Hahella sp. HNIBRBA332: one gene and its partner. The protein of the gene in region 1 interacts with the protein of each later gene in a pairwise test. Links are inferred from orthologs where the notes say so. Each region holds a gene or a part of one and is shown on either strand. Other genes may lie near its edges.

The links.
Region 2: the proteins of recO (region 1) and recR interact in binary tests that used the Escherichia coli proteins (3 or more experiments, as listed by UniProt). The link is inferred for Hahella sp. HNIBRBA332 from one-to-one orthologs.

The regions. Positions count from the first base shown.
Region 1 is NZ_CP132203.1:3,930,766-3,941,729, reverse strand. The notes cover bases 4,242-7,133. They hold recO (DNA repair protein RecO), read left to right. Parts: upstream 4,242-5,275; coding sequence 5,276-5,992; downstream 5,993-7,133. Other genes in these bases: O5O45_RS17365 (response regulator), read right to left, coding at 6,031-7,133; era (GTPase Era), read left to right, coding at 4,344-5,258; rnc (ribonuclease III), read left to right, coding at 4,242-4,347. Outside these bases: O5O45_RS17400 (DegQ family serine endoprotease), read left to right, coding at 1-402; lepA (translation elongation factor 4), read left to right, coding at 604-2,403; lepB (signal peptidase I), read left to right, coding at 2,452-3,219; O5O45_RS17385 (DUF4845 domain-containing protein), read left to right, coding at 3,302-3,670; more of rnc, read left to right, coding at 3,667-4,241; more of O5O45_RS17365, read right to left, coding at 7,134-8,904; cysteine synthase CysM, read left to right, coding at 9,213-10,103; 23S rRNA (uracil(1939)-C(5))-methyltransferase RlmD, read left to right, coding at 10,211-10,964. UniProt on the Escherichia coli protein: Involved in DNA repair and RecF pathway recombination.
Region 2 is NZ_CP132203.1:3,063,060-3,080,103, reverse strand. The notes cover bases 4,065-6,878. They hold recR (recombination mediator RecR), read left to right. Parts: upstream 4,065-5,075; coding sequence 5,076-5,681; downstream 5,682-6,878. Other genes in these bases: rnd (ribonuclease D), read left to right, coding at 5,674-6,870; O5O45_RS13605 (YbaB/EbfC family nucleoid-associated protein), read left to right, coding at 4,729-5,055; dnaX (DNA polymerase III subunit gamma/tau), read left to right, coding at 4,065-4,724. In the rest of the region: rimI (ribosomal protein S18-alanine N-acetyltransferase), read right to left, coding at 1-398; O5O45_RS13620 (RimK family protein), read left to right, coding at 621-2,093; more of dnaX, read left to right, coding at 2,523-4,064; O5O45_RS13590 (YcgL domain-containing protein), read left to right, coding at 6,924-7,244; O5O45_RS13585 (YcgN family cysteine cluster protein), read left to right, coding at 7,237-7,680; O5O45_RS13580 (hypothetical protein), read left to right, coding at 7,717-8,088; O5O45_RS13575 (vWA domain-containing protein), read left to right, coding at 8,291-10,558; O5O45_RS13570 (class II glutamine amidotransferase), read left to right, coding at 10,572-11,375; cysK (cysteine synthase A), read right to left, coding at 11,484-12,449; O5O45_RS13560 (AAA family ATPase), read left to right, coding at 12,613-13,455; O5O45_RS13555 (vWA domain-containing protein), read left to right, coding at 13,510-14,688; O5O45_RS13550 (hypothetical protein), read left to right, coding at 14,937-15,470; O5O45_RS13545 (tetratricopeptide repeat protein), read left to right, coding at 15,496-17,044. UniProt on the Escherichia coli protein: May play a role in DNA repair. It seems to be involved in an RecBC-independent recombinational process of DNA repair. It may act with RecF and RecO.

The DNA of each region.
Region 1 (10,964 bases):
AAAGCGAAAATGAAAGTTGTGCGTCGCGGCGATGAAATGGATGTTGACGTGGAAATCGGCCAGTTGCCCGCCGACGACAACGGCGTCGCCAGCGTGCCGGCAGGGCAGACCGCGCCACAGAATAATGCTCTGAATCTGCAGGTTCGCGATCTGACGGATGAAGAAAAAGAGAGCATGCAGGTCGCGGGAGGCGTCATGGTGGCGCAAGTCTTCCCCGGGCCTGCGGCGACAGCGGGAATTCAGCCCAATGATGTGATCAGTAGTATCAATAATAAAGATGTCGAGACGGTGGCTCAGTTCCATGAGGTGGTTGAGACGCTGCCGGTTGGCAAGTCGCTGCCAGTATTGATTATCCGTCAGGGCAACCCGGCCTTCATTGTGTTGAAGTTGAACAATAAGTAAGTCCAGGTCTGATTGGACGAGGCAGACGGCCGGGTTTCTTTAAATGAAACCCGGCCGTTGCTCGTTTTATTTTAGGGAAAGCGGCGTTTCTCCCAATATCGGTGTGAATTCTGAGGGTATTTTGTTAATTCGCTGCAATTTACTCGGCGGAGCTGTTAAAATTTCGCCGCCTTCAACTTTGAATCTGAGTGACAGTAGTCCGTGAGTAAACTCAACCATATTAGAAATTTTTCTATCATTGCCCACATCGACCATGGCAAGTCCACTTTGGCTGACCGCTTTATTCAATATTGCGGCGGTTTGTCTGATCGGGAAATGTCCGAACAGGTGCTCGACTCAATGGATATCGAGCGAGAGCGGGGCATTACCATCAAAGCTCAGAGCGTAACGCTCTATTACGATGCAAAAGACGGCTCCCGTTATCAGCTGAATTTTATCGATACTCCCGGACACGTCGACTTCTCATATGAAGTTTCTCGTTCGTTGGCCGCCTGTGAAGGCGCATTGCTGGTGGTCGACGCCGCGCAAGGCGTTGAGGCGCAGTCCGTGGCGAACTGCTATACCGCCATCGAGATGGGGCTGGAAGTTATTCCCATTCTGAACAAGATGGATCTGCCGCAGGCGGAGCCGGCGCGGGTGCGCCATGAAATTGAAGAGATTATAGGCATTGATGCGGCCGGCGCCGTGGAAGCCAGCGCCAAAGCCGGTATGGGCATCCAGGAGAGCCTGGAGCAAATTGTACAGTTGGTGCCGCCACCGGAAGGCGATCCAGACGCGCCGTTGCAAGCTCTTATTATCGACTCCTGGTTTGATAACTATTTGGGCGTTGTGTCCTTAGTGCGGGTTAAAAATGGAACGCTGAATAAAGGCGATAAAATCCTGATCAAGTCGACCAAGACTCAGGAACTGGTGACTTCCATTGGCGTGTTTACACCAAAGCGTACCGAGACCGGCTGCCTTAAGGCGGGCGAAGTGGGTTATGTCATTGCTGGCATTAAAGATATTCACGGCGCTCCCGTCGGCGATACCATTACTCTGGCGAAAACCCCGGATGTGGCTTCTTTGCCAGGATTCAAGCGTGTACAACCTCAGGTATACGCTGGCGTATTCCCGGTCAGCTCTGACGACTATGAAGACTTCCGTGACGCTCTGGATAAGTTGACGCTTAACGATGCGTCATTATTCTTCGAACCCGAAACGTCTGACGCCTTGGGGTTTGGCTTCCGCTGCGGCTTCCTGGGAATGCTGCATATGGAAATTATCCAGGAGCGTTTGGAGCGGGAATACGATCTGGATCTGATCACCACCGCGCCGACGGTAGTCTATGAAGTTCTGACCAAAAAGAATGAAGTCATCAAGGTCGATAACCCATCCAGGTTGCCGGATCCTGGCTTTATCGAAGAAATGCGTGAGCCTATCGTTGAGGCCAACATTCTTGTGCCGCAGGCATACCTTGGCAACGTCATTGCCCTTTGCGTGGAAAAGCGTGGCGTACAGAAGAATATGCAGTTCTTGGGCAACCAGGTCGCTCTGTCCTATGAAATACCCATGGGGGAAGTCGTACTGGACTTCTTTGATCGACTCAAATCGGTAAGCCGCGGCTATGCGTCTTTGGATTACCACTTTGTTCGTTTCCAGGCCGCCAATTTGGTGCGCCTGGATATTCTGATCAATGGCGACAAAGTTGATGCGCTGGCGCTTATCGTTCATCGCGACAACGCCGCCTCGCGGGGGCGTCTGCTGACAGAAAAAATGAAAGAGTTGATTCCTCGTCAAATGTTCGACGTGGCGATTCAAGCGGCTATTGGTGGGCAGATTGTATCCAGAACTACCGTTAAGGCCTTACGCAAGAACGTATTGGCCAAGTGCTATGGCGGCGACGTTTCACGGAAGAAAAAGCTGTTGCAGAAGCAGAAAGAAGGTAAGAAACGTATGAAGCAGGTGGGTAGCGTTGAAATTCCACAAGACGCGTTTCTCGCCGTGCTGAAGGTCGATAAATAAGACAATTGCGGACTGAAAGCAATAAATACAAACTGAATAGGACAAACGATGGACTTTGATTTCTCTTTGATTCTGGTTGTGCTGACCCTGGTCTCAGGTCTGATTTGGTTAGGCTTTTGGCTGTTTGTAAAGGTCAGGACGCGTGGTGGAAGTAACGCGATGATCAAAGAGCCGGTTGTAGTGGAGTATTCCCGGTCTTTTTTTCCGGTCCTGTTTTTGGTGTTGGTGGTCCGTTCCTTTCTTATTGAACCATTCCAGATTCCGTCTCAGTCCATGATGCCTACCTTGGAAGTGGGCGACTTTATCCTTGTTAACAAGTATTCCTATGGGCTACGAGTCCCTGTATTAGGGTACAAGTTCCTGGATTTGGGCGATCCGCAGCGGGGTGATGTGATGGTGTTTCGCACCCCGGAAGATAACACTACCAACTACATCAAGCGTGTAGTCGGCGTTCCTGGCGATACGGTCGAATATAAAGACAAGCGGCTAACCATCAATGGGCAGCCTATCGATGAAAAGCTAATCGCCGCATTGCCTGCGGGCGCTCCCAGAGAGCTCTATTATGAAGAGCAACTGGGTGAAAAACTGCACCGTATCATTAAGGAAAACTATCCAAACACCGGCCATGAAGGCAAATGGGTCGTGCCGGAAGGCAAGTATTTCATGATGGGCGACAACCGGGATCGCAGTAAAGACAGCCGTTATATTGGACTCGTTCCGGATGAGAATATCGTTGGCAGAGCATTCGCTATCTGGATGCACTGGGAAAAGTTCTTATCATTGCCCTCTTTTTCACGAGTCGGTTCGATACAGTAAGTGCGCATTAGTGTAAAAACAGTGAGTTAATGTCTACTCTCTAAATAATAATGGTTAATTAAGAGGATGCTAAGGAGTGAATATGCGCAAGAATCAACAGGGCGCTTCTTTTCTCATGGTGTTAGTTTGGATGCTGATAGGTATCTCTGTTATCACTTTAGGGTTGAAAATAGGGCCGATATACCTTGATGACTTTGCGGTTTCTTCTTCTTTAGATGGCCTGAAGCGTGAGTCTGATCTGGCCAAGCTATCAAATGAGCAGATTGTCTCTCGTTTAGAGAAACACTTCACTGTCAACAATGTGCGTAATTTTGACAAAAAAAATATCAAAATCACTCGTGAAAAAACAAAGGTTGTTGTGGCGCTAATATATGAAGTCCGAACCAATATCGTGAGTAATATTGATGCTGTCGTTTCATTTAATCACCAATTGGAAGCCAATAATCAGTGACAGCTAAGCTGGAAAGACTGCAGCGTGCGCTCGGATATACATTTAAAGAGCCTGCCTTGCTCACTTTGGCGCTCACCCACCGCAGCTTCGGTGGTCGTAATAATGAGCGCTTGGAATTTTTAGGGGACTCTGTCCTCAATTTTATTATCGCCGATTACCTCTTTGGTCGTTTTGAAGAGGCGCGGGAAGGGCAGTTGAGTCGTTTGCGCGCCAGAATGGTGAAAGGAGTGACTCTGGCTGAAATCGCCAGGGAATTTGATTTGGGTGAGTATCTGCGATTGGGGTCGGGGGAAATGAAGAGCGGTGGTTTTCGCCGGGAATCTATCCTGGCTGATGCGCTGGAGTCCATTATTGGGGCTATTTATCTGGATGCAGGCTTTGAAGTCTGCACAGACAGGGTGTTGAACTGGTTTGAAACCCGTTTGCAGAAGCTTAACCTGAAAGATACTCAGAAAGACTCCAAGACACGCTTGCAGGAATACTTGCAGGCGCGTCAGCTCAATCTGCCTCGCTACGAAGTTATTTCCGTGCAGGGGGAGGCGCACGCTCAAACTTTCCATGTACGTTGTGAAATAGACGGCCTGCCTGACTCGACAGAAGGGACCGGCAGCAGTCGGAGAGTTGCGGAACAGAAGGCGGCGAAGCAAGCTTTGGTGGCGTTAGGAGTGGATCAGTGAGTATTGACGTAAATTCGCAAGAGAACAGCCGCTGCGGTTATGTGGCGATCGTTGGGCGGCCGAACGTAGGCAAGTCCACCCTGCTGAATCATATACTGGGGCAAAAGATCAGCATTACCTCCAAGAAGCCGCAAACTACCCGGCACCAGATATTGGGCATCAAGACAGAGGGTGACTATCAGGCTATTTATGTGGATACGCCAGGTCTGCACCAGCTGGACAAGAAAGCGCTTAATCGGGTGCTGAACAAAGCCTCCTCTTCAGCGATCAAAGATGCGGATGTGATCGTTTTTGTCGTTGACAGAAAGCGTTGGACGGAAGAAGACGACTACGTCTTGTCAAAAGTCGCCAAGGTGAATCGCCCGCGCATACTAGCGATCAATAAAGTGGACAAGTTGGAAAATAAAGACGACTTGCTGCCATTTATCGACAAAGTGCAGAAAATGTGTGAGTTTCAGCACATTATTCCTCTTTCCGCTCTGCGTGGGTTGAATATTGATCGATTGGAAGCCGTTATTAACGAAATGCTGCCGCAGGGAGTTCATTTCTTCCCTGAGGATCAAATTACTGATCGCAGCGAACGTTTCATGGCGGTGGAAATTATTCGTGAGAAAGTCATGCGCCAGTTAGGCAACGAAGTGCCTTATGAAATTGCTGTGGAAATCGAGCAATTCAAGCGTGAAGGCGCATTGTTACGTATTAGCGCCCTGATTCTCGTGGAAAGAGAAGGCCAGAAAAAGATTGTGATCGGCCAGAAAGGAGAGCGAATCAAACGTATTGGGTCCGATGCGCGTAAGGACATGGAAAAGTTGTTTGAAAGCAAAGTCATGTTGGAAACCTGGGTAAAAGTAAAATCCGGCTGGAGCGACAACGAGCGCGCCTTGCAAAGCCTGGGTTACGACGACCGTTAACGGAATTATCGGCCGCTATGCACCGGGTTTCGCTTCAGGCCGCCTACGTGCTGCATAGTCGGCCGTACCGCGAAAGCAGCCAGATTGTTGATCTGATTACAGAGGCTGACGGCAAAGCTTCCGCGGTTATGAAAGGCGGCGGCCGAAGGAAAGGCGGTCCAAATACGCTGCAACCCTTCACCGAGCTGGAGGTTGAGCTGGGAGGGCGCGGCGAACTTAAATCCCTTATTCGATGCGAGACCACCAGCCTTCGTTATCCCTTGGCGGGAGCAGCTCTCTATGCTGGCCTTTACCTCAATGAGTTGTTGCTGAAGTTGCTGCAGCCACTGGAAAGCTGTCGAGACGTTTTTGACGCTTATAAAACGAGTCTGGCTTTCTTATCACTTCCACAAACGAATCTGGAGCCTGGAATACGGGAGCTGGAGTTTACGCTGCTGAATGAATTAGGTTTTGGCGTAGACTTTTGTGTGGAGAGCGCTACAGGGGATGTCGTGAAAAAAAATATCGCCTATTACTTTTCCCTTACTGAAGGCGTTAGTCGAATACCAGAGCCATACTCAGTTGTGATTGAAGGTCGCCATCTGCTGGCGATGGCGGACCGGGACTGGTCTGTTCCTGGGAGTCTTACCGCCGCCAAGAGAATGACGCGCCGGTGTATTGATGAGCTGTTAGGCGGTCGTCCTCTACACTCCCGAGAGCTGATGCGCAGCTACCTCAAGCTTTCCAAGGGCTAAACACCGTCAAGGCAAGAGTCGCGAGAACCCAAATCTAGCTAAGACTGCGGGGCTGATTGAGTCTGATATTCTCTAAACTCTGTTTGCCAGTCATTCCTGTCTGACCAGTAAAGCACTCTTTCTATCTCTTCAAAAAGTGCGGAAACAGCCGTTTCCAGCGGCTCTACGTCGCGCTTGATCTGTCCTTCCAATTCCGCTGCGGCGTTGCGCAGCAAGGGGACTCCACAGTATCGCGTCGCTCCATGCAGGCGGTGGACGCGCTCCAGTAATTCAGCTCTATCTCGCTGCTCCCAGGCGCTCTCAATAGATTTGCGTTCTTCCGGCAGGTTTTCAAGCAGCATGGAGAATAACTCTTCCGCCAGGCCTTTTTTGCCTCCGGCAAGAGTGACGCAGCTGCGAATATCCACGCACGGCTCGGTGGCGGCTTTTACCGATGGTTTTATCTTCCCAGGCTCTCGAACAGGCTGTGGCGATAGCAATGGTTGTGGAGACAGCTGGAAACCGGTTCTGCGCTCTATAATACGCTGCAGCTCATCTTCATTGGTGGGCTTGGTGAGATAGTCGTCAAAGCCGCTTTGCAATAGCTGCTTGCGTTCTTCTGACATTGCGTGTGCGGTGAGGGCGATAATGGGCGTGCGTCGTTTGCCGGCTTCGAACTCTCGAATCTTGATTGTCGTTTCCACCCCGTCCATTCCGGGCATTTGTACGTCCATGAAAATCACGTCAAAGCGCTTCTGCTTGGCTTTGGTGAGGGCTTCGTAGCCGCTCATGGCGGTCTCTACTACGGCGCCCAGGTCCAACAGGAAGGCCTCTACCAGTTTGAGATTGGCGAGGTTATCGTCCACCGCCAACACCAGCGGCTTGCGGCCACTGGTGGCGTTCAACTGTTTGATGGTTATCGCCGATGGGGCTTCCTCTTCGTCAGAACGTCCTTCGATCAGCCAGCTAAGGGCATTCGCCAGACGCCGCTGTGAAGCCGGTTTGATCAGGAAAGTCGAAGCGTCAGTCAGTATTGGCGGTTCCTCGTTGCCGGTATCGATGGTGGGCGTCAGTATCAGTGTGCGGCAGTCGAGTTTATATTCCAGCTTACGCACGGTCTGCAGGTATGAGTTTGATCGCAAGTGATGGCGGGTCAGGCCGATTATGGCGACGGCGAAGCCTTCTCCTTTGCGTTGAGCCTCTTCCACCTTGTCCGCCAGATCTTTGATATTGTCCACCTGAGTGACGTTGGAGCCCCACTTATTGAGGGTGTGTTCCACTGCCAGCCCGGTTTTCTTCTGGTGCTCAAGATAGATGACGCGCTCACCTTCGAACAAACGGTGGTTGAGTTCGTTGTCTGGTTGATTGGGGGCGATTTCGACGGGAAGTTCGATCCAGAATGTAGACCCTTTGCCCAGCTCGCTTTCAACGCCGATCTGACCGCCCATTTGTTCGGTCAGGCGTCTGGAGATAACCAAGCCCAGGCCGGTGCCGCCGAAACGCCTGGCTGTTGACGCGTCCGCCTGACTGAAGGCGCTGAAGAGCGTCTGCTGCTGAACGCGAGAGAGGCCTACGCCGCTGTCTGTGACGGTGATTTTGATAAGCGAGCGCTCATCGGATTCGTCTTCCAGCATGACACGCACCACTACTTCGCCGCTTTGGGTAAACTTAATGCCATTGTTAACCAAATTGGTGACGATTTGTTTGATGCGCAGTGGGTCGCCCATGATGTGGCTGGGCACGTCGGAATAGACGAGGCCCGCCAAGTCCAGGTTTTTCTCGTGGGCGCCGGGAGCGAGCATGGTGAGAACGTCTTCCACGATTTCCTGAAGATTGACGGTAGTATTATCCAGCACCAGCTTGCCTGCCTCGATTTTGGAGAAGTCGAGGATGTCGTTGATGATCGTCAGCAGGATCTCGGACGATTTCAGAATGGTGTTGAGCTGGTCCCGTTGTTGTGGTCCCAAGTTAGATTTCAGCAGAAGGTGCGTGAATCCAATGATGCCGTTAAGCGGTGTGCGGATTTCGTGGGACATGTTGGCGAGAAACTCGGACTTCACTCGACTGGCTTCAATTGCTTCCTTGCGAGCCATGTCCAATTCAATGTTCTGAATTTCTATGGTTTCCAGGGTCTCTCTCAGGTCTTCCGTGGCCTGATCTATATTTTGCTGCATCTCACTGCGCGCCTTGGCGAGCGCTTCCGCCATAGAATTGATGCCGTCTTGCAGTAAAGCCAGCTCGGGGCTGGCCTCTATATAGACGCGAGTATCCAGTTTGCCTTCTTTTATACGAGTGAGCGCTTGCGCCACTTGAGATAGCGGCGAGGTAAGGTCGCGACTTAAGCGCAGCGCCAGGATGGTGCATACAATAATAGCGCTGAACACGGCGCTGACAGCGAAGAGAATCGTCCGATACTTGGCGACCTGGGTTGGCGCCCGGGAGACTTCAATGACCGCCCACCCCAGAATATTATCCTGCAGCCCATTGGAGGCTTCGGACTCCTGCAGGTTGGCGTCCTCGCTTAGACTGAGGTCTTGCAAGGTGACCGGCGCGGTGAAGCGCAGCACATCCTCACTGGAATAAATCGTAAGCTGAGTGGATAAACTGGCGGGGATCGTATGCTCTTCCTGAATGCGCGGGCCGGCATGGGCCAATATCTGGCGCTGGCGCCCGTAGATCGAGACTGAACGAATGTCTTTCTCTTCCAGTACGGCGTTGGTCAGTCCAATCAATTGACGACGGTTTCCTGTGAAAACGCCGTATTCCGCAGCGTTGGCGAGGTGACGGGCGGAGTCGGAGCCGCGCTCCAGGAGCACGTCGCTAAGGTCGTCCAAACGTGTAAATACGAAAGCTGCGGACAACGTGAACGCAATGGTGAGCGATGGCGCCAAGGTCAATAAAATGACCTTTACTTTTATCCCCCAGCGTTTCATGCAGGGGCCCTTCGGCGGCTTGTAGAGGAGGCGCGGGTAAACGGCATATTATGGTATTTATGATATAAAGTGATTTTTATATTAAAAAAGAATATATCGCCACTCTCAGATTATTGCTTATCATGGCCGATGTTCGGCCAATATCAAGTCCGAGCGCGGCTATCGACGTCAATGGTTCGATGGCGTAACAGGGACCGGATTTTTGCTCAGGCGACGTCGCGTCATTGTCACAGCGGCGCCGCAGCGGACAAGGACATTTCCGATTCTACAGCTAATTGATTGAATTTAAAAAGAAGCGAACGTTAAAGATGTCATACCCCACGATTGAATCCTACGTTGGAAACACACCGCTTGTTCGACTACAGAGACTACCCGGCGACACCAGTAATGCCATTCTGGCGAAGCTTGAGGGAAATAATCCGGCGGGATCAGTCAAAGACCGTCCGGCCATGAGCATGATCCAGGAAGCGGAAAATCGGGGCGACATCCGGCCTGGCGATACATTGATTGAGGCGACCAGCGGCAATACCGGGATCGCTTTGGCTATGGCCGCAGCGATCAAAGGCTACCGTATGGTGCTGATCATGCCGGCGCATATGAGTGAAGAGCGGCGCGCGGCGATGACCGCCTACGGCGCCGAGATCATCTCTGTATCCAAAGAAGAGGGGATGGAAGGCGCGCGCGATCTCGCCAAGCAAATGGAGTCCGAAGGTAAAGGCAAGGTGCTGGATCAGTTCGCTAACCCGGATAATCCCCTGGCGCATTACAAGACAACGGGCCCGGAAATCTGGCGGCAAACCAGTGGCGCTATTACCCACTTCGTCAGTTCTATGGGAACCACCGGCACTATTATGGGGACCTCTCGCTATCTCAAAGAGCGTAACCCGGAAATTCAGATTGTGGGTCTGCAGCCTGCCGATGGCGCGTCCATTCCCGGCATTCGTCGTTGGCCGGAAGCGTATCTGCCCAAAATATACCAGCCGGAGTCAGTGGATTTGGTTTTGGATATCGCCCAGCAGGAAGCCGAAGAGACCATGCGCGCCCTGGCTCGGGAAGAGGGCATATTCTGTGGCGTGTCTTCCGGCGGCGCCATCGCTGGAGCGTTGCGAATTTCCCGTGAGGTTGAAAATGCGGTGATCGTCGCCATTATCTGTGATCGGGGCGACCGCTACCTGTCTACTGGCGTATTCCGCAGCTAAAGCTGTTGCGCCGGAGCGCGACGCCAAAGCCCTTATATCTGTTGAGGGAGGCCGCTATAATGGCCGGCTTTTTATTCAGATCGGCCCCATAGCCCAGGTTTATAAGCATGTCTCGTCGTAGAAAGAAGTTACCCCAAGAGTCCATTACCTGCGAAATCGAATCTCTCAGTCACGAAGGGCGTGGCGTCTCCCATAAAGACGGCAAAACCCTGTTTGTCGAAGGTGCTTTGCCCGGCGAAACCGTGACTGCGCGATATGTAAACAGTCGTCGCAGTTATGATGAGCTTGCTGTAGAAGAAGTGCTGACGCAGCATCCACAACGTATTGAGCCTGACTGCCAATTCTCCAAACTGTGCGGCGGCTGCAGCATGCAGCATGTTAACCTGGGCTTTCAGATCAAACACAAAGAGTCTGTATTACTGGACCACTTGCGCCATTTTGGCGATTTAAAGCCGGAACAGGTTGTTCCTCCCTTGGTGGGCGCGGGGCGCGGTTATCGCACAAAAGCGAGACTGGGCGTACGTTACGTGGCCAAGCGAGATGAAGTTCTTGTGGGCTTCCGCGAACGTTACAGTAATTTCCTGACCGCCATTGATGAATGCCCGGTATTGATCGAGTCCGTCGGCGGCCGCATTCCTGAACTGAAAGCGCTGATCCGAGGCCTCTCCGGCTATCAACGTATTCCTCAGATTGAAGTGGCGGCGGGTGATGATGTTTGCGCCTTGGTGATTCGTCACATGGACCCGCTCACTGAAGAAGATTTGCAAAAACTGATCGATTTCTCAGAACAAATCGGGTTGGCAATTTATTTGCAGCCGAAAGGTCCTGACACGGTCGCCAAACTATGGCCGAAAGATGGTC
Region 2 (17,044 bases), 860 kb from region 1 along the record:
TAGGCGTCCCGATGATCTTCGTAATAATCGTGATAAACCCCAAACTGGCGATACCCCAGCTTCTTGTATAAGCCGATCGCTTCCTGGTTGTCCGTACGCACTTCCAGACGCATGAATATACAGCGACGCGAGATCGCCGACTGCTCGGCCATGTCCATCAACGCCCGCGCAACGCCTTTGCCGCGAGACTCAGGTACGATGGCGATAGAGTAGAGGCGGGCGAGGCTGGTGCCGCGATGAAATAACGTAATCGCATAGCCGCACAACTTTTCGTCCATCTCGCAAAGCACCACTGAGGCGGACTCGGATTTGATCATGTGACGAAAGCTTCTGCGGCTGAGCCGGTCCGTGGTGAAGCATGATTTTTCAAGCTCCACCAGCTCATCAAGATCTTCCATGTGGGCTTCCCGATAGTTGGGAGCCAAAGAGCGTATTACAGTTTGCGGCTGGCTTTTATTCATGCTTTTGAAATAGTTGGGGGTAAGGTCAAATATGTAGTGGACAGGCTAATTAAGTTAAGCAAGACTTAGCAAAGATGCGCAAGTCTAAAATGAACGTTCGTCATTTAATAGCGCTATAACTCCTTATCCCCCAATGCTCCCAGAGGAACCCCAAGCCGTATGTCTCGTCTTTACATAGTCGTTGAGTCTTTAAAGGATTGGACCCCCTATTATCCAAGTGAAGACGTAATATCATTTGAAGACTACCTGGCTCTACCCATCAACAAAAACGATCGCGTCAGACTGATCAATCTTTGCCGCAGCTACAAGTATCTCAGCAAAGGTTATTACTGCTCATTGCTTGCTGAGGCGCGCGGGCATCACGTCATTCCTTCCGTGCGTACACTGAACGAGATTGAAAAGCGCTCTTTGTATTCGCTGATTCTTGATCTGGACGACGACACTGCATTGTCGGCATTGAAGAAGTTGGCTAACAAGCCTGATCAAGAGCTGACCTTCCGCTGTTTCTTCGGTAAAACCAGCGACCCGGATCTGGAGCCATTGGGCGCTCTGGTGTTCGAAAAGCTGCCCTGTCCCGTGGTGGAAGTAGAGATCGAACAGAAAGGCGGTTGGAAATTGTCCGCTATGCGTCCGATAAGCCCGAAAGGCTTCGACGATCAGGAGCAGACGCTGTTCGCCAACTCATTGGACGCATTCAGCCGCAAAGTGTGGCGCAAGCCCAAAGAGCGCAAGAAATATCGCTACGACATGGCGGTATTGGTCAATCCCAAAGAGGAAATGCCGCCCAGCGACAAAGGCGCCCTGAAGAAGTTGGCCAAAGTAGGCAAACAGCTTGGCGTAGCGGTGGACCTGATCGAGCCCAAGGATTATCAGCGCATTCCTGAATACGATATGTTGTTCATTCGCGAAACGACTGCGATTGATCACCACACCTTCAAATTTTCCAAAAAGGCGGAAGCGGAAGGTCTGATAGTGATGGATGACTCCACTTCCATCATGCGGTGCACCAACAAAGTTTATCTGGCGGATTTACTGCGGGCCAATCGAGTGCCGACGCCCAAGACTCTGATAGTCAGCAAGGGCGACAAACAGCAGTTGTTGGCGGCGGCGCAGGAGTTGGGCCTGCCTATGGTGCTGAAGATTCCTGACGGTTCGTTTTCCCGGGGCGTTGTGAAAGTAGAGTCGCCGGAAGAGTTGGAGCAAAAGGCGCAAACGCTGTTCAAGCAATCGGCGTTACTGTTGGCGCAAGAGTTCATGTACACGGACTACGACTGGCGCATCGGCGTGTTGAACGGTAAGCCGTTTTACGCCTGTAAGTATTTCATGGCGCGTAACCACTGGCAGATCTATAAGCACGGCGAAGGCTCGACAGCCGCTGGCGCCTGGGCGACGTTGCCGACTTATGAAGTGCCCAAAGTGGTGCTGAGTGCAGCAGTGAAAGCCGCTGGGCTGATAGGCGACGGCTTATATGGCGTGGACGTAAAGCAGAAGGGTAATCGCGCGGCGGTCATTGAAGTCAACGATAACCCAAGTATTGAGTCCGGCGTGGAGGATAAATATCTGGGGGATGAGCTGTACCGTATTATCCTCGAGGAGTTCATTCGCCGAGCGGAAAAGAAACACAATTCCTAAGCGACGGAATTTCTGTCATTTTCATGCTTGAGCCCGCCATCTGACTTTGTTATGATGCGCGCCACTTGTGAAGAACAGCTGTTCTTGACTTGCTATGGTGGCTCTGCCGGTCCCCTCGCAACAAGAAACCGTGAACCTGGTCAGGCCCGGAAGGGAGCAGCCACAGCGGTGGATCTGTGTGCCGGGGTGTGGCTGGTGGGGCTACCTCCATCTCCTCCCTCCTGTATTTAATTTTCCTGTTGATTTCACGATTTCTGCGACGGTCTTCCAGCGTCTGCGGCGTTGTCGTTTCGGTGACAGAAAACCCCTTGCATGCTAATGTATGCGTTTGAATTTTAGTTCTTCCAAAGAGAGCGCCTTACAGGCTATGGCGGGCCGGGTGAGCAAGTTGAAGCAATATCGTAATCGCTATGAATCGATAGGAGTGGCATGGCATATCAGGTTCTAGCCAGAAAATGGCGTCCCGGCAATTTCGCGGAAATGGCGGGGCAGGAGCATGTACTCAAAGCGCTGACCAACGCCCTGAATCAGGACCGTCTGCACCATGCGTATCTGTTTACCGGCACTCGCGGCGTGGGTAAAACCACCGTGGCGAGAATCTTCGCCAAATGCCTCAATTGCGAACAAGGCGTTAGCGCCATTCCTTGCGGAGAGTGCGGTGTGTGCCGCGAAATCGCCGAAGGCAGATTCGTCGATCTGATCGAAATCGACGCCGCGTCCCGCACCAAAGTCGAGGATATGCGCGAGCTGCTCGACAATGTGCAGTACGCGCCCACCCGCAGCCGTTATAAAATCTATCTCATTGACGAAGTGCACATGCTCTCCAACTCCAGCTTCAACGCACTGTTGAAGACCCTGGAGGAGCCGCCGCCTCACGTCAAATTTCTGCTGGCCACAACAGACCCGCAGAAACTGCCGGTCACGATTCTATCGCGCTGTTTGCAGTTCAACCTCAAGAATCTGTCGCCACAACGTATTGTCACCCATTTAGCCCATGTGTTGCAGGCGGAGAATGTGCCTGCGGAAGAGGCGGCGCTGTGGGAACTGGCGCGCGCCGCGGAAGGCAGCATGCGGGACGCCATGAGCCTTACCGACCAAGCCATTGCTTTCGGCGATGGTAAGTTGGCGGCGAAAGATGTCATTGAAATGCTGGGGACCATTGAGAAGCATGTGGTCATTGACCTGCTGCGTACAATCGCCGCTCAGGATTGCGCTGCGATGCTGGCGCAAGTGAATCATATGGCCCAGTTCGCGCCGGATTACGCTTATGTGCTACAGGCGCTGGCTGAGTTGCTACACCGCGTGGCGGTGGAGCAGGCCGTGCCCGGCGGCGTCGACAACAGTTTTGGCGATCAACAACAGGTCACTGAGTTGGCGCAAACGCTGACGGCGGAAGACACCCAGCTTTACTATCAGATTGCATTAATGGGGCGTAAAGATCTGGCCTTAGCGCCCGACCCGCGTACCGGGTTTGAGATGGCTCTGTTACGAATGATCGCCTTCCGTCCCAACATCAAATCAGCCAGACAGATTCAAGCGCCTTCTGCTGTTTCGGCGACAGCCTCGGCTGACGACGATAAGGAAAGCGCTCAACCGGGGCCATCCCAGACTGAATCGGTGGCGGCAGCGCAACCAGCGGTAGAGGCCACGCCAGAGCCGGCGAAAGAAGCTGTGGCTCCGCAACCGGAGCCGCAACAGCAGACTCCAGAAGAGCCCGTTGCGCCATCGCCGCAAGAACCGCCCCGACAGACGTTTCCTCAGCAAGAGCTGCAGCAGCCGGAACCACATAATCCGGGCGATGCGCCAGTCATTGACGCCTCACCTGTAACGCCTGCCCACCCCGTGGAGCGGTCGACCTCCAAGCATTCTGAAGCAGAACCGCCGCCAGTTGATGATTACGATGCGTACTTTGCCGATGATCCAGGGCCTTCCGATGCGGATTATGGCTTTTCTAACTATCCGGCGGACGCTGGTTATCACGACGATGGAAATCATGTCGCGCCAGCGACAAAGCCACAGCCGCATGGCGAGCGTCTTCAGGCGACTGCGCCAGTCCAGGAACAACAGGTAAGGGAGGCAGTAGCTCCGCACCCAAAGCCAGTAACTGAATCTGGCCCGGGTCCGCAGGCAAGTCCTGGGAGCGCTGAGCCAATGAATTCAGCCCCTCCCGTTGTGGCGTCGACCCGCGTCAAGAAGCCTCCAGCTGGTCCTTTGACGCCGCCATTGGAGGGCGAACCGACCATGAAGGGAATGGTGTGGAAGGATGCGGTCCGGCGCCTCGCCATCAGCGGAATGACCGCCACCCTGGCGCAACGTTGCGCTTTAGAGGCGGTGACGCCAGGCTTGGTCATATTCACGATTGATCGCGAACATCTCGACTTTTTTAATGAGGCTCAACGTGAGCGCTTGCGCGCGGCGGTGTCGGAATTCCTGGGCGAAGCGGTTAAAATCGAAGTCTCAGCCGGCGAATCGAAATGGTTGACGCCGCTGCAGTATGCGGAGCGACGCAGGGCTGAGTTGCAACAACAGGCGGAAACGGCCATTCGCAATGATCCCAATATTCAGATGATGGCGGGACGCTTCGGCGCAGCGGTCATCGAAAACAGTATTGAGCCTATTATTCAGGAGTAGACATATGATTAAAGGTAACATGGGCGACTTGATGAAGCAGGCCCAAAAGATTCAGGAACAAATGCAGAAAGCTCAGGAAGAGCTGGCTAATGCAGAAGTGAGCGGAGAGTCCGGCGGCGGGTTGATCAAAATTGTCATGAATGGCCGCCATGATGTGAAAAAAGTGGAGATCGACGCCAGCTTGATGCAGGAAGAGAAGGAAATCCTGGAGGATCTGCTGGCGGCGGCGGTGAATGACGCCGTGCGTAAAGTGGAAAAGAACAACCAGGATAAAATGTCGAACATGACTGCAGGTCTGGGCATTCCTCCTAATTTCAAAATGCCGTTTTAATGACGGAGTAGTATCCATATATGTCTTCCAGTCTGACGCCCGCTATTGATCAGTTGGTCCGTTGTCTGCGATATCTTCCCGGCGTGGGGGCGAAGTCCGCCACTCGCATGGCGCTTAATCTGCTGGAAAGAGATCAGGGTAGAGCGGCGGATCTGGCCATTGCCATCAGCGATGCGCTCACCAGGGTGAAACGTTGCTCCCGCTGCCAGAATTTTTGCGAGGCGGACCTTTGCTCGATTTGCGAAAGCCCGAAACGGGATGATCGCGTTCTCTGTGTGGTGGAATCGCCGACGGACGTGCTGGCGATTGAGCAGACGTCGGATTATAGCGGCCGTTACTTTGTGCTGATGGGGCACTTGTCGCCGATAGACGGCATAGGTCCTGAAGACATTGGCGTTGATAAGCTCAAGCAGCTACTGCAGGAAAGCGCCGTCAGCGAGCTGATCCTGGCTACCAACCCCACCGTGGAAGGTGAAGCGACGGCGCATTTTATCGCCCATATCGCCAAAGACTTGAACATTCCTGTGTCCCGAATCGCCCATGGCATTCCCCTTGGAGGAGAACTGGGCATGATCGACAGCGGCACGTTAAGTCACGCACTGCAAGGTCGAAAACCGTTTGCCTAACGATACGCCCCTCTCCGCTATATATCCGCCGGATTATGAAAGTCTCTGGATAGACACGCCGGCTGCCTTGCAGGATGCCCTGCAGCGCCTGGAAAAGACCGACTGGCTGGCGGTGGATACGGAATTTATCCGTGGAACCACGTTTTATCCTGCGCCGGCTCTACTGCAGCTTTATGATCGCCAGTGCGTGTATCTGGTGGATATGCTGAAAATCACCGATTGGAGTGGAGTCAGTCGACTGTTCGAGAACCGCGACATACTTAAGGTGGTGCATGCCTGCAGCGAGGATCTGGAGTTGTTTAACTGCGTTGGCTTGTCGCAGCCCTACGGCATGATCGACACTCAGGTCGCCAATGCGCTTCTGGATGGTGAGCTGAATGAAGGCCTGCAGTCGCTGGTGCGACAAAACCTGGGGATTGAGCTGGAGAAGCAAGCGACGCGCTCAGACTGGACGCAACGGCCGCTCACAGACAAGCAGATTCAATACGCCCAGGAAGATGTAGTGGTGTTGTGGCCGCTCTATCAGAAGCTGGAAGAAGGATTGCGCCAGTCCGGCAAGTACGAAATTGCGTTGGAAGAAGGCGAGGCCATGCGTTTGGCCGCCGCCGGGGTTCAGGACGTAGGGCGCTACTATTTGAAGTTGCGTGGCGGATGGCGTTTGCGCAAAGGCGCGCAGCAGTTGCTGGCGAAACTGGCGGCATGGCGCGAGCAGGAGGCGAGAGGGAGGGATATCCCACGCAAGAAGATCTGCCCTGACGACGAGTTGATCGCCATCGCTCAACGTCGGCCTCGCACCTTGGGGCAGCTCACGGAGATCACCTCTATTCAGGGCGCCGGGCTACGCCGGTATGGGACGGAACTGGTGGGAATGGTGCGTGAGCATATGCAGTCCGAAGGCGATGAGCCTGAGGCCGGATTTGAAATGATACGTCCGCCGATTCCGCGGGAATATCAGGACTTAGTAAAGAAAGTAAAAAAACTGACGCAAAAGCTGGCGCGAGAACACCGCATCAACGTGGGCCTGCTCGCCAGCCGGGGATTGCTGGAAGAGTTTGTTTATTGGCATATCCAGGGTGGAGTGGGGACGCAACCGCAGTTGCTACAGGGCTGGCGCGGCCGTATCTGCGCAGCGCCGCTTGAACGCTGGTTGCAGAACGACAACTCCGTCCCGCCCCAGCAATCGTCGTAAGGCCCCGGTTATTCTCGTAAAGAGTGAAGTTAGGTATTGAGGAAAAACAGGTTATGACTCCGGATCGCAGACTGATTTCCATTTTCAGAAGTTCCAAGAAAGAGGAAATGTATGTCTATGTGGATAAAAAGCAGGGCGTTGGCGCATTGCCGGAAGCGTTACTGCAACTTTTTGGCAAACCGCAGCATGTTTTTGATCTGTTGCTGACGAAAGAAAAGCCATTGGCCAGGGCGGACGCGACGGAAGTGATGAGCGCCATTGACGAAAAAGGTTTCTATCTGCAGATGCCGTCTGTCCAGGACGATTACATGATGGATGTGGTGCGCGCGCGCGAACAACGTCCTGCGGTGGGACGCAAAGATCAGGATGACTGAGTCGCGCTGGTGGGAGCAGCCACTGGATGGGCTGAGCCACGTGCAATGGGAGTCGCTGTGCGACGGCTGCGGCAAGTGCTGCCTGCACAAGTTGCAGGATGAGGAAAGCGACGGGCTTTACTTCACCGCCGTAGCCTGCCGTTATCTGGATGCTGAAAGGGTGCAGTGTAATTGCTATACTGCGCGCGCATCGAAGAACCCGGATTGTCTGGTTATCTCACCGGAAAATCTTCCCGAAATCAGTGACTGGCTGCCAAAGACCTGCGCATATCGTCTTCGTTTTGAAAATCAGACGTTACCAGCCTGGCACCCTTTGATCAGTGGGGATTCGCGCTCTGTGGAGGCGGCGGGGCAGTCCGTGCGACACAGAACGATAAGCGAAGACGACATCGACCCGGACGATTGGGAAGAACTGATTCTTATCGATATGATTTGAACGCTTGAAGCAACAGTTATTGAAAAGTAGAAAATTATGCTGACAGATTTTGGTTATATCGCCGGTTGGGTTGCTTATCTCGTAGCGGCGCTGGCTTTGTACGCATTAATGATGCCGTTGTTCAACCGTTGTGGTCCTCGTCCCGTGCAACTATTCCTGCGCAGCTTGCTGGCGGTGGTGTTGTTTACTCCTGCAATGTCCGTCCCTAAAGAAGGCCTGTGGGCGCCCGCCCATATCGTCGCCGCATACAACTGGCTCCAGCATGATGACAGCGCCGCCTTGCAGGCGGGCCTGCTGATGTTGGCGGCCTGGTGCGTTATCGGTCTGCTGTTCGCGTTGCAAGTGGTGCTTGGCAAGCTCTTCGTCACCTCCAAACCAGCGCCTGCTAAGCCTGGACGACGTACATAATTACTTAAAAATCAATTAAGTCCCTTCGCTTTTTTAAGCAATTCCTGCGTATTTTATTGTTGTTGCAACAAAACCTGCTATAACTTGAAGTAAGGATGGCCGCGGGCTCGGCCGCGCTGCGCCCGCCAGCGGTCGATATTTCCAGCGGAGACGGCTGCTGAGCGGCTACATTCGCCTGCGCCAACTTGGAATACGCTCGAATATGACATTGCTTTTCCGCCAGATTCTCGTTTGCCTGTGTTGTAGTTTGATGCTGTGGCGAGTCGCCTCCGCGCAGATGGAGTTGCCTCCGCCTGCGGACGTACGCGTGCTCATCGATATTTCCGGCAGTATGAAGAAGAATGACCCGAAAAATCTGCGGCGGCCGGCCCTTAATCTGGTGACGGAGCTGTTGCCAGCGGGCGATTCAGCGGGGGTATGGACATTCGGTGAGTATGTTAATGTGCTGGCGCCTCATCAGGTCGTCGACCCCAATTGGCGTCGCCTGGCCAAGGATAAGGCCAAGGAAATCAGCTCGACGGCGCTATACACCAATATCGGCGCGGCGCTGGAGAAAGCCTCCGAGGACTTTGTTGAAGGTAAGGATTACAGCAACACGCATTTCATTCTGCTCACCGACGGCGTGGTGGATATCTCACAAAAGCCGGGAGAGAATGTAGCTGAGCGTGACCGCGTCCTGACTCAGGTGCTGAAAAGAATTGCCAGCTTCGGCGCCAAGATTCACACCATTGCGCTATCCAAGAATGCGGATCAGATGTTGCTGCAACGACTTTCCATTGGCAGTAATGGCATTAACGCCATTGCGGAAACTTCCGATCAATTGAGTCGTGTCTTTCTGCAAGCCTTCGAGCGTGCGGCGCCGGCTGAAGAGGTGCCTCTGGAAGACAATGCGTTTGATGTGGACTCAAGCATTGAAGAGTTTACCGCTCTGGTGTTTCGCGCCAGCGAAAATGTGGAAACCGCCATTGTAGAGCCCACCGGCAAGCGTTTCACCGAACAAGATCGTCCCGACTACGTTAAGTGGTTCAAGGCGGCGGGCTATGATCTGATTACCGTGCAAAGACCTTTGGAAGGAGAGTGGAAGCTGGATGCCGAGCTGGCGTCTGGCAGCCGGGTGACGGTCGTAAGCAATCTGAAAATGGTGGTGGACCCACTGCCTGCGAACTTCTACGCGGGAGATCATCTGGAACTCAAGATCGGCTTTTTTGAAGACGGGACATTGGTGCAAAACCGGACTTTTCTGGACCTTGTAGCGGTGGACGTCACCATTCGGACAGAGGACAACAAATCCGGCACCAAGCGGATTTCCAAAGAAGGCTCACCTCCATCCGACGGCGTATTTCGTGAAAGCATTACCAAGCTCAAACAGATCGGCAAGTACGAAGTGCTGGTGCAGGCCGACGGCCGCACGTTCAAGCGGCAGTCGCGGCAGCTGATCACATTGAACGCGCCAATGGCGGTGGATCTTGAAGCCACCGGCGCTGGGGCGGATACCCGCTACAAAATTGTCATCAGTCCCCTTAGTCCAAATATCAGTGAAGCGAAGACCTCTATTATCGCCAAGATCAAAGGACCGGATGGCGGCAACCTGATTAAATCCATTCCGTTTACCCAGGAAACAGGGCGCTGGGAGTTGGAAGTCGACGCTACCCGGGGCGATGGCGTGTATGAAGTCATGTTGAGAGTGGAGGGGGAAACCCATTCCGGCTCCGCCTTCCGTTTCGAGCCTGACAGCGTCATGGCCGAGTTCCCACGCCAGGAGGCGTCGCCGAACGAATACCGTTCACTGGTGAACGACAGCAGCGTGGAACAAATGAATGAAACCCTGGTGCAGGAAGCCGTCAAGGCGCCAGAGCCATCGAAGCAGCCTGAAGAAGATGCCATCGCGCCGCCCATTACGCCGGAAATGCAGGATCAAGCAGCGACGGAGCAGCAGGACGCCGCGACGGAGGAGGGAAGCTCCAACGCCATGTTGTGGATTATCATCGCAGCCAGCAGCGCCACCATACTGTTGCTGGCGGCGGGGGCCAGTTATTGGATATACCGCAAACGCCGCATCGAAAAGGAAGTTCGTGAGCCCGTGGAGACCTCCAGGCTGGATAACTCTGATGAAGTTCCCTCCCTGGAAGAATCCGGTCATGATCTGGAAGATGAGATAGAGCAGCTGGAACAGCCTATTGATGTCGCAGAAGAACCCTCTATGATGAATGAGGCGGACGATATGGAATTCGGCATGGAGGAGGAAGCGGAACCGGAACCGAAAAAAGAGGAGGAAGATGAGCCGCCCATGAGTTCACCCGACGCTGAAGATACGGACGCTGAAGATACGGACGCGGAAGCGCTGGCGGACGAGATTCTGGCTTCCAACGAGAAAGCCAGAGACATGGATGATGAGTTTAACCTGGAAGATTTTGATATATCCGATACCGATGACCTCCCCGCCGGATCGGAAGACGAAGACAAAAAGTAGTTAACTTCTGATCATGTGCCAACTTCTTGGAATGAGCGCGAATGCGCCGACGGATATTTGTTTTTCCTGGACCGGTCTGATGTTTCGCGGTGGTCAGACCGGGCCGCATAAAGACGGCTGGGGCATCGCCTTTTATGAAGGTAAGGGGCTGCGTGAGTTCCGTGATCCCAATCCCAGCGCCACCTCGGAAATCGCTCGGTTTATCAGCCAGTATCCCATTAAAAGCCGCACGGTCATCAGCCACATCCGACAAGCCAACGTCGGCGACATCAGTCTGGAAAACACCCATCCCTTCATTCGCGAACTGGGCGGTTACTATTGGTGTTTCGCGCATAATGGCCAACTGAAATCCTACCAGGACCTGCCTCTGGGGCGTTTTCGTCCGGTGGGAGAAACCGACAGCGAGCACGCGTTTTGCTGGTTGCTGGAGGATGTCGCCAGCGGTTGTAATGACTTCGCCAGTCTGGAGTGCTTAGGGGGAAGGCTGTATGAGAATTGTCTGGAGCTGACGTCGAGAGGCGTGTTCAACATGCTTTTCACCAACTCGGAGTATTTGTTCGCGTACTGCTCCACCAAATTGTACTGGATCACTCGTCAGGCGCCCTTTGGCTGCGCCTCTTTGGAAGATGGTGAGATCCGGGTGAACTTCGAAGAGCACACCAATCCCACCGACAAAGTCACCATGATCGTCACGGAGCCGTTGACCGTCGATGAAGAATGGCGACAAATGCGCCCTGGGGAGTTAATCGCTTTTAGAGATGGCGAAGTCGCCGCCAGATGGTATGAAGAAGGGGCGGTTAAGCTTGCTGAAACCTAGACGCGGTGTCTCACTGAAGGTGAATCCCGCCAGCAAAAGCTGAAACGCCGGCGCGAGGGCCGGCGTTGTCTAACTTCTAACTTCTAACTTCTAAACTCTAATTTCTAACTACTGCACGTTTTCCGCTTCAGTAAAAAAGTTGTCGAACAAGGCGGTGGACAGATAGCGCTCCGCGCTGTCCGGTAGGATAACCACGATATTCTTGTCCTTGAATTCGTCACGCTCCGCCAAACGGACTGCAACAGCCGCCGCTGCGCCGCAGGAGATGCCGCAGAGGATGCCTTCTTCCCGCATCAGGCGGTGAGCCATTTCGATAGCCTCTTCGTTGGTGACTTGCTCAACCAGATCCACCATGTCCAGATCCAGGTTTTGCGGTACGAAACCTGCGCCGATACCCTGAATTTTGTGAGGGGCGGGCTGCAATTCCTGGCCTTTGATGGTTTGAGTGATCACAGGAGAGGCGGTGGGCTCGACGGCCACGGATGTAATGTTTTTGCCCATGGTGTTTTTGATGTAGCGAGAGACGCCGGTAATGGTGCCGCCGGTGCCGACGCCAGCGACCAGGACATCGATTGCGCCTTCCAGGTCCCGCCAGATTTCAGGGCCGGTGGTCTTTTCATGGATTTCCGGGTTGGCGGGGTTATCGAACTGTTGCAGCATCAAGTGTTGTTGCGGGTCCTGAGAAACGATTTCCGACGCTTTCTCAATGGCGCCTTTCATACCCTTGGGCCCTTCGGTCAGTACAATCTCCGCGCCCAGCGCTTTCATCGCCTTGCGACGCTCCAGGCTCATGGTGGCGGGCATGGTCAGAATCAGTTTATATCCCCGTGCGGCGGCGACGAAGGCGAGAGCGATACCGGTGTTGCCGCTGGTGGGTTCAACCAGGGTCATGCCAGGTTTGAGGCGACCGGATTTCTCCGCATCCCATACCATGTTTGCGCCGATACGGCATTTTACGGAGTAGGCCGGGTTACGGCCTTCAATTTTGGCGAACACGTTGCCTTTGGTGACGCGATTCAGCTTCACCAACGGCGTGTTGCCGATGGACATGGAGTTGTCTTCGTAGACGTTCATTATTTATCTCCTTGCAGATTAAGTAGATTTCCCCGGCCACAACAATACGAGCGTGAGGGATAGCTTAGCGGCTGGCATGAAATATTTGAATGTTTTCGGGTAATATATCCGCTTATAACTCCTCTAATAATGACGCATTCACACAACATACAAGGTTTTACACATGAAGTTTTCCGGCACCAAGAACTATGTCGCCACTGACGACCTGCAATTGGCGGTCAACGCCGCCATTCGATTACAGCGACCGCTTCTCATCAAAGGCGAACCGGGTACGGGCAAGACCATGCTGGCGGAAGAGCTGGCGGAGGCCCTGGGCGCGCCTTTGATTCAGTGGCACATCAAGTCCACCACCAAGGCCCAGCAAGGACTTTACGAATATGACGCGGTTTCGCGCCTGCGCGACTCCCAGCTGGGAGACGACCGCGTTCACGACATTCGCAATTACATAAAAAAAGGCAAGCTGTGGGAGGCGTTTGAATCCGAACAGCAGGCGGTGCTGTTGATTGATGAGATTGATAAAGCGGACATTGAGTTCCCCAACGACCTGTTGTTGGAGCTGGATAAAATGGAGTTCTACGTTTACGAGACCCAGGAGCGAATCCGCGCGACCACCCGTCCTATTGTCATCATCACCAGCAATAACGAGAAAGAGTTGCCTGACGCTTTCCTGCGACGCTGCTTCTTCCACTACATCAACTTTCCCGACAAAGACACCATGGAGTCGATCATCGACGTCCACTACCCAGGCATCCAGCGCTCGCTAGTGAAGGATGCACTGGATGTTTTTTTCGATGTGCGCAAAGTGCCTGGATTGAAGAAAAAGCCGTCGACATCGGAGTTGATCGACTGGCTCAAGCTGCTAATGGCGGACAATCTTCCCGAGGACGTGTTGCGCAACCACGATCCCAGTCAGGCCATACCTCCCCTGTACGGCGCTCTGGTGAAGAACGAGCAGGATGTCCACCTATTGCAGAAACTGGCGTTCATGACGCGCAGAAAAGGCTGATCGCAGCAATGAGCGGACGCAATACTGCGTCTGTGAGCAAAGGAGGACACTTATATGTTGATTGATTTCTTCCTGACGCTGCGCAAGAACAAGGTGCCGGCGTCCTTACGGGAGCTGCTCGACCTGCTGGAGGCTCTGCAACAGGGGCTGGCGTTTGCGGATATGGACGACTTTTATTACCTGAGCCGCGCCTGTCTGGTGAAGGATGAGAAGCACTACGACAAGTTTGACCAGGCTTTCGGCGTCTACTTCAAAGGGCTGGAAGATCTGAATGCTGTGTTGGAGGCGCTGATCCCCGAGGATTGGCTACGGGCGGAATTTGAAAAACAGCTCACCGATGAGGAAAAGGCCAAGATTGAATCCCTGGGAGGCTTGGAAGAGTTGATTGAGGCGTTTAAAAAGCGCCTTGAGGAGCAGAAAGAGCGTCATCAGGGCGGCAATAAATGGATCGGGACTGGCGGCACGTCGCCATTCGGGGCGAACGGCTATAACCCGGAAGGTATCCGCATCGGGCAAAACGGCTCCCGCAACCGCCGTGCGGTGAAGGTTTGGGAGCAGCGCACGTATAAGGATCTGGACGATTCCATCACTCTTGGCATCCGCAATATCAAGGTGGCGTTGCGTCGTCTTCGCAAATTCGCCCGTCAGGGCGCGGCGGAAGAGTTGGATATGCCGGATACCATCCGCAGCACCGCCAATAACGCCGGATACCTGGATATCAAGATGGTGCCGGAGCGCCATAACTCTGTAAAAGTGCTGCTGTTTTTCGACATCGGCGGTTCTATGGACCCGCATATTCGCGTATGTGAAGAGTTGTTCTCCGCCGCGCGCAGCGAGTTCAAGCACATGGAGTACTATTACTTCCACAATTTCATCTACGAAGGCGTGTGGAAGAATAATATTCGCCGCGTCAGCGAAACCATCCCAACCTGGGATATCCTGCATAAGTACGCATCGGATTACCGGGTGATTTTCGTAGGCGACGCCAGCATGGCGCCTTATGAGATCACGCATCCGGGAGGCAGTATTGAGCATTGGAATGAAGAAGCCGGGGCGGTCTGGATGCAACGGGTGACGGATAAGTTCGACAAGGTGATCTGGCTGAATCCCTATCCCCAGGACTACTGGGGCATGGGCGGCTCGTTGGAAATCACCCGGCAGTTGGTCAACCAGCATATGTATCCGCTGACCATCGACGGGCTGGAGCAGGGTATGAAGTACCTGAGCAAGTAAACCTTTTTCCTTTCTTTGCGCGCCGTCGCTGGGCGGCGCGCCTTCATTGTCTCACTTCTACTATTTATGCTTTTGCGCGGCGCCGGCGAATCAGGCGTCAGTGGCGAACGCTAACTATGTCTCGTTTTGTAAACATTTGTGTAGTTTGGTGAATCGAGTTCACACTATCGCTGGCGACCCGGTGCTACCATGGCTTTCGTCTCTTTCTGCGTTCACCCGAGAGTTCGGCTCTCACAAGGGTATTGAGGATGAAGGCTTTGCGAACAATTCCAAGAATAATCATCACAGCGTTGTACATACTGACTTTCGTCATCACCTCCCAGGCTTATGGCGCCGCCGGCGATTCGACCGAGCGGGATATGGAGGCTCTGAAGCAACGCGTCATCGAGCTCAATCGCGAGCTATACAAACTGCAGGAAGAAGTCCTGTATCCCATCGACACGCAAGTAGTGTTTTTCCTGGCCGTGGATGAAAATGTCGGTTTTGAATTGGACTCCGTCGAGCTGACTCTGGATGGCGACAAGGCAACCACTTACCTTTACTCCGCTCGTGAATTGCAGGCATTGCAACGAGGCGGCGTGCAACGCCTGTTTATGGGGAATTTGCCTGCGGGCGCCCACAAGGCGGTGGCGGTTTTCAATGGGCGCAGCGCCGGAGACAAATACCTGCGAAAAGCGGCGACACTGTCTTTCAATAAAGAAAATGGCTCTAAATACCTGGAATTGCGGGTGCAGGGCGATGGCGTCAGAGCGCCCCGTTTTCTGATCAGAGAGCTGCGCTAAGCGCCGCTGATTACGGTCGAACGCCATGAAAGGGGATGTAACGCCAACCATGCATCGAATGCCCGTCCTGCTGTTGATTCTGCATTGCCTGTGCATGCTCGCCGGCGCTGTGCGGGCGCAAGAAACCGCCGATGAATTGCTGCACCGGGAAGCGCTGTTCCACTACTACACAAATGACTTTCTGCACTCCCTGGTGCTGTTGGAGAACGAGCACCTTGGCTCCAACCATGTAGGTAATCAATATCATAACCTGAACCATATACTCGCCATCGAATCCGGTCTGGAGTTTGGGCTGCGTCGTAATGCGGAGTCGCTGCTGGAGCATTTACAGTTCACCGCCAGGGAGTCGGAGGTTAAACAGCAGGCGCAGATGATCAAAGGCCGTCTCGCCTATCGCGACGGTGATTGGGAAAAGGCGGTGGATCTGTTCATCGGAGCGATGAAGGGGATGCCTCGGGAGAGGAAAGATGAAGCCCTTTACTACATGGCCAACAGCTATCTGCAACTGCGGCGGCCCCAGGATGCGGCCAAGGTCCTGGGAGATGCCTCTCAAGGCAGTCTGTGGGCCGCCCATGGCTATTACAACCTGGGGGTGAATTACGCCGCGGATGATCCGGATTCCTCGCGCGCCCTGGTCGCATTACGGGTCGCTGCGGCCATGGCTGATGACAGTTATGAGGGGCGCGAGCTGAGTGATCGCGTCCTGTTGGCGGCGGGACATATCGCGCTGCTGGACAAGGATTACAACAAAGCCCTGTCGTTCCTGAAAAACGTCCATGCCTCTGGCCCGGGAGCGCCGGCGGCGATCTATGACTACGGCATGGCGTTCGCGGGATTGGGACGCTATCGCACCGCCATTCAGTCCTGGCATCGGGCCAAAAAGTTCGCCCTCACGTCTTCCGGCGTTGCGGAAACCTTTCAGGCTATCGCCTATGGCTATGAGCAGGAGAAATTACGCGCCACGGCGATCGACGCCTATCTGGAAGCCATCGCCGTGTATGAGAAGGAAAAGCGTCAGGTTGACGAAGTGGTGGCTGAAATCAACGACAAAGGCGTATTGGATCTGTTGCTGCAGGCGCCATTGCAAAATGGCGAGGTGGAATGGTATTTGGCCACGGATTTGCTCACTAATACGCCTAAGATCGCCTTTGTTCATTATTTGATGGATAAGCCGGACTTCTTTCCGTTCGCCAAGGAGTTGCTGCAAATGCATGGTTTACTGCAGTCGCTGCAGGATGGCGCGCAGCGGATGGAAATCTTCTCCGCCGCCTTGGAGCGCCGCGCGCGCGAGGCGAAACGGGACGCCGCCGGGGCGCTTGAGAAAATGCGTCCGCAACAACTCAATCAACTGGTGTCCGAGCGCAATACGCTGGCCAAGTCCGCCGCTCACGCTTCCGACGAACAACGGGCGCTGCAATTGCTGGCGTTGCGGGACCTGGATGAGGCGTTGACCCAGCTCAAGGATAATTTTGTCAGTGTACAGAGCGGCTTGCGCCAGGGCGGCGATCTCTACAAGGCGCAACTACGCAAAGTTGAGACTCTGCAAAAAGAGTTCTCCGCCATGCAGCGAGAAC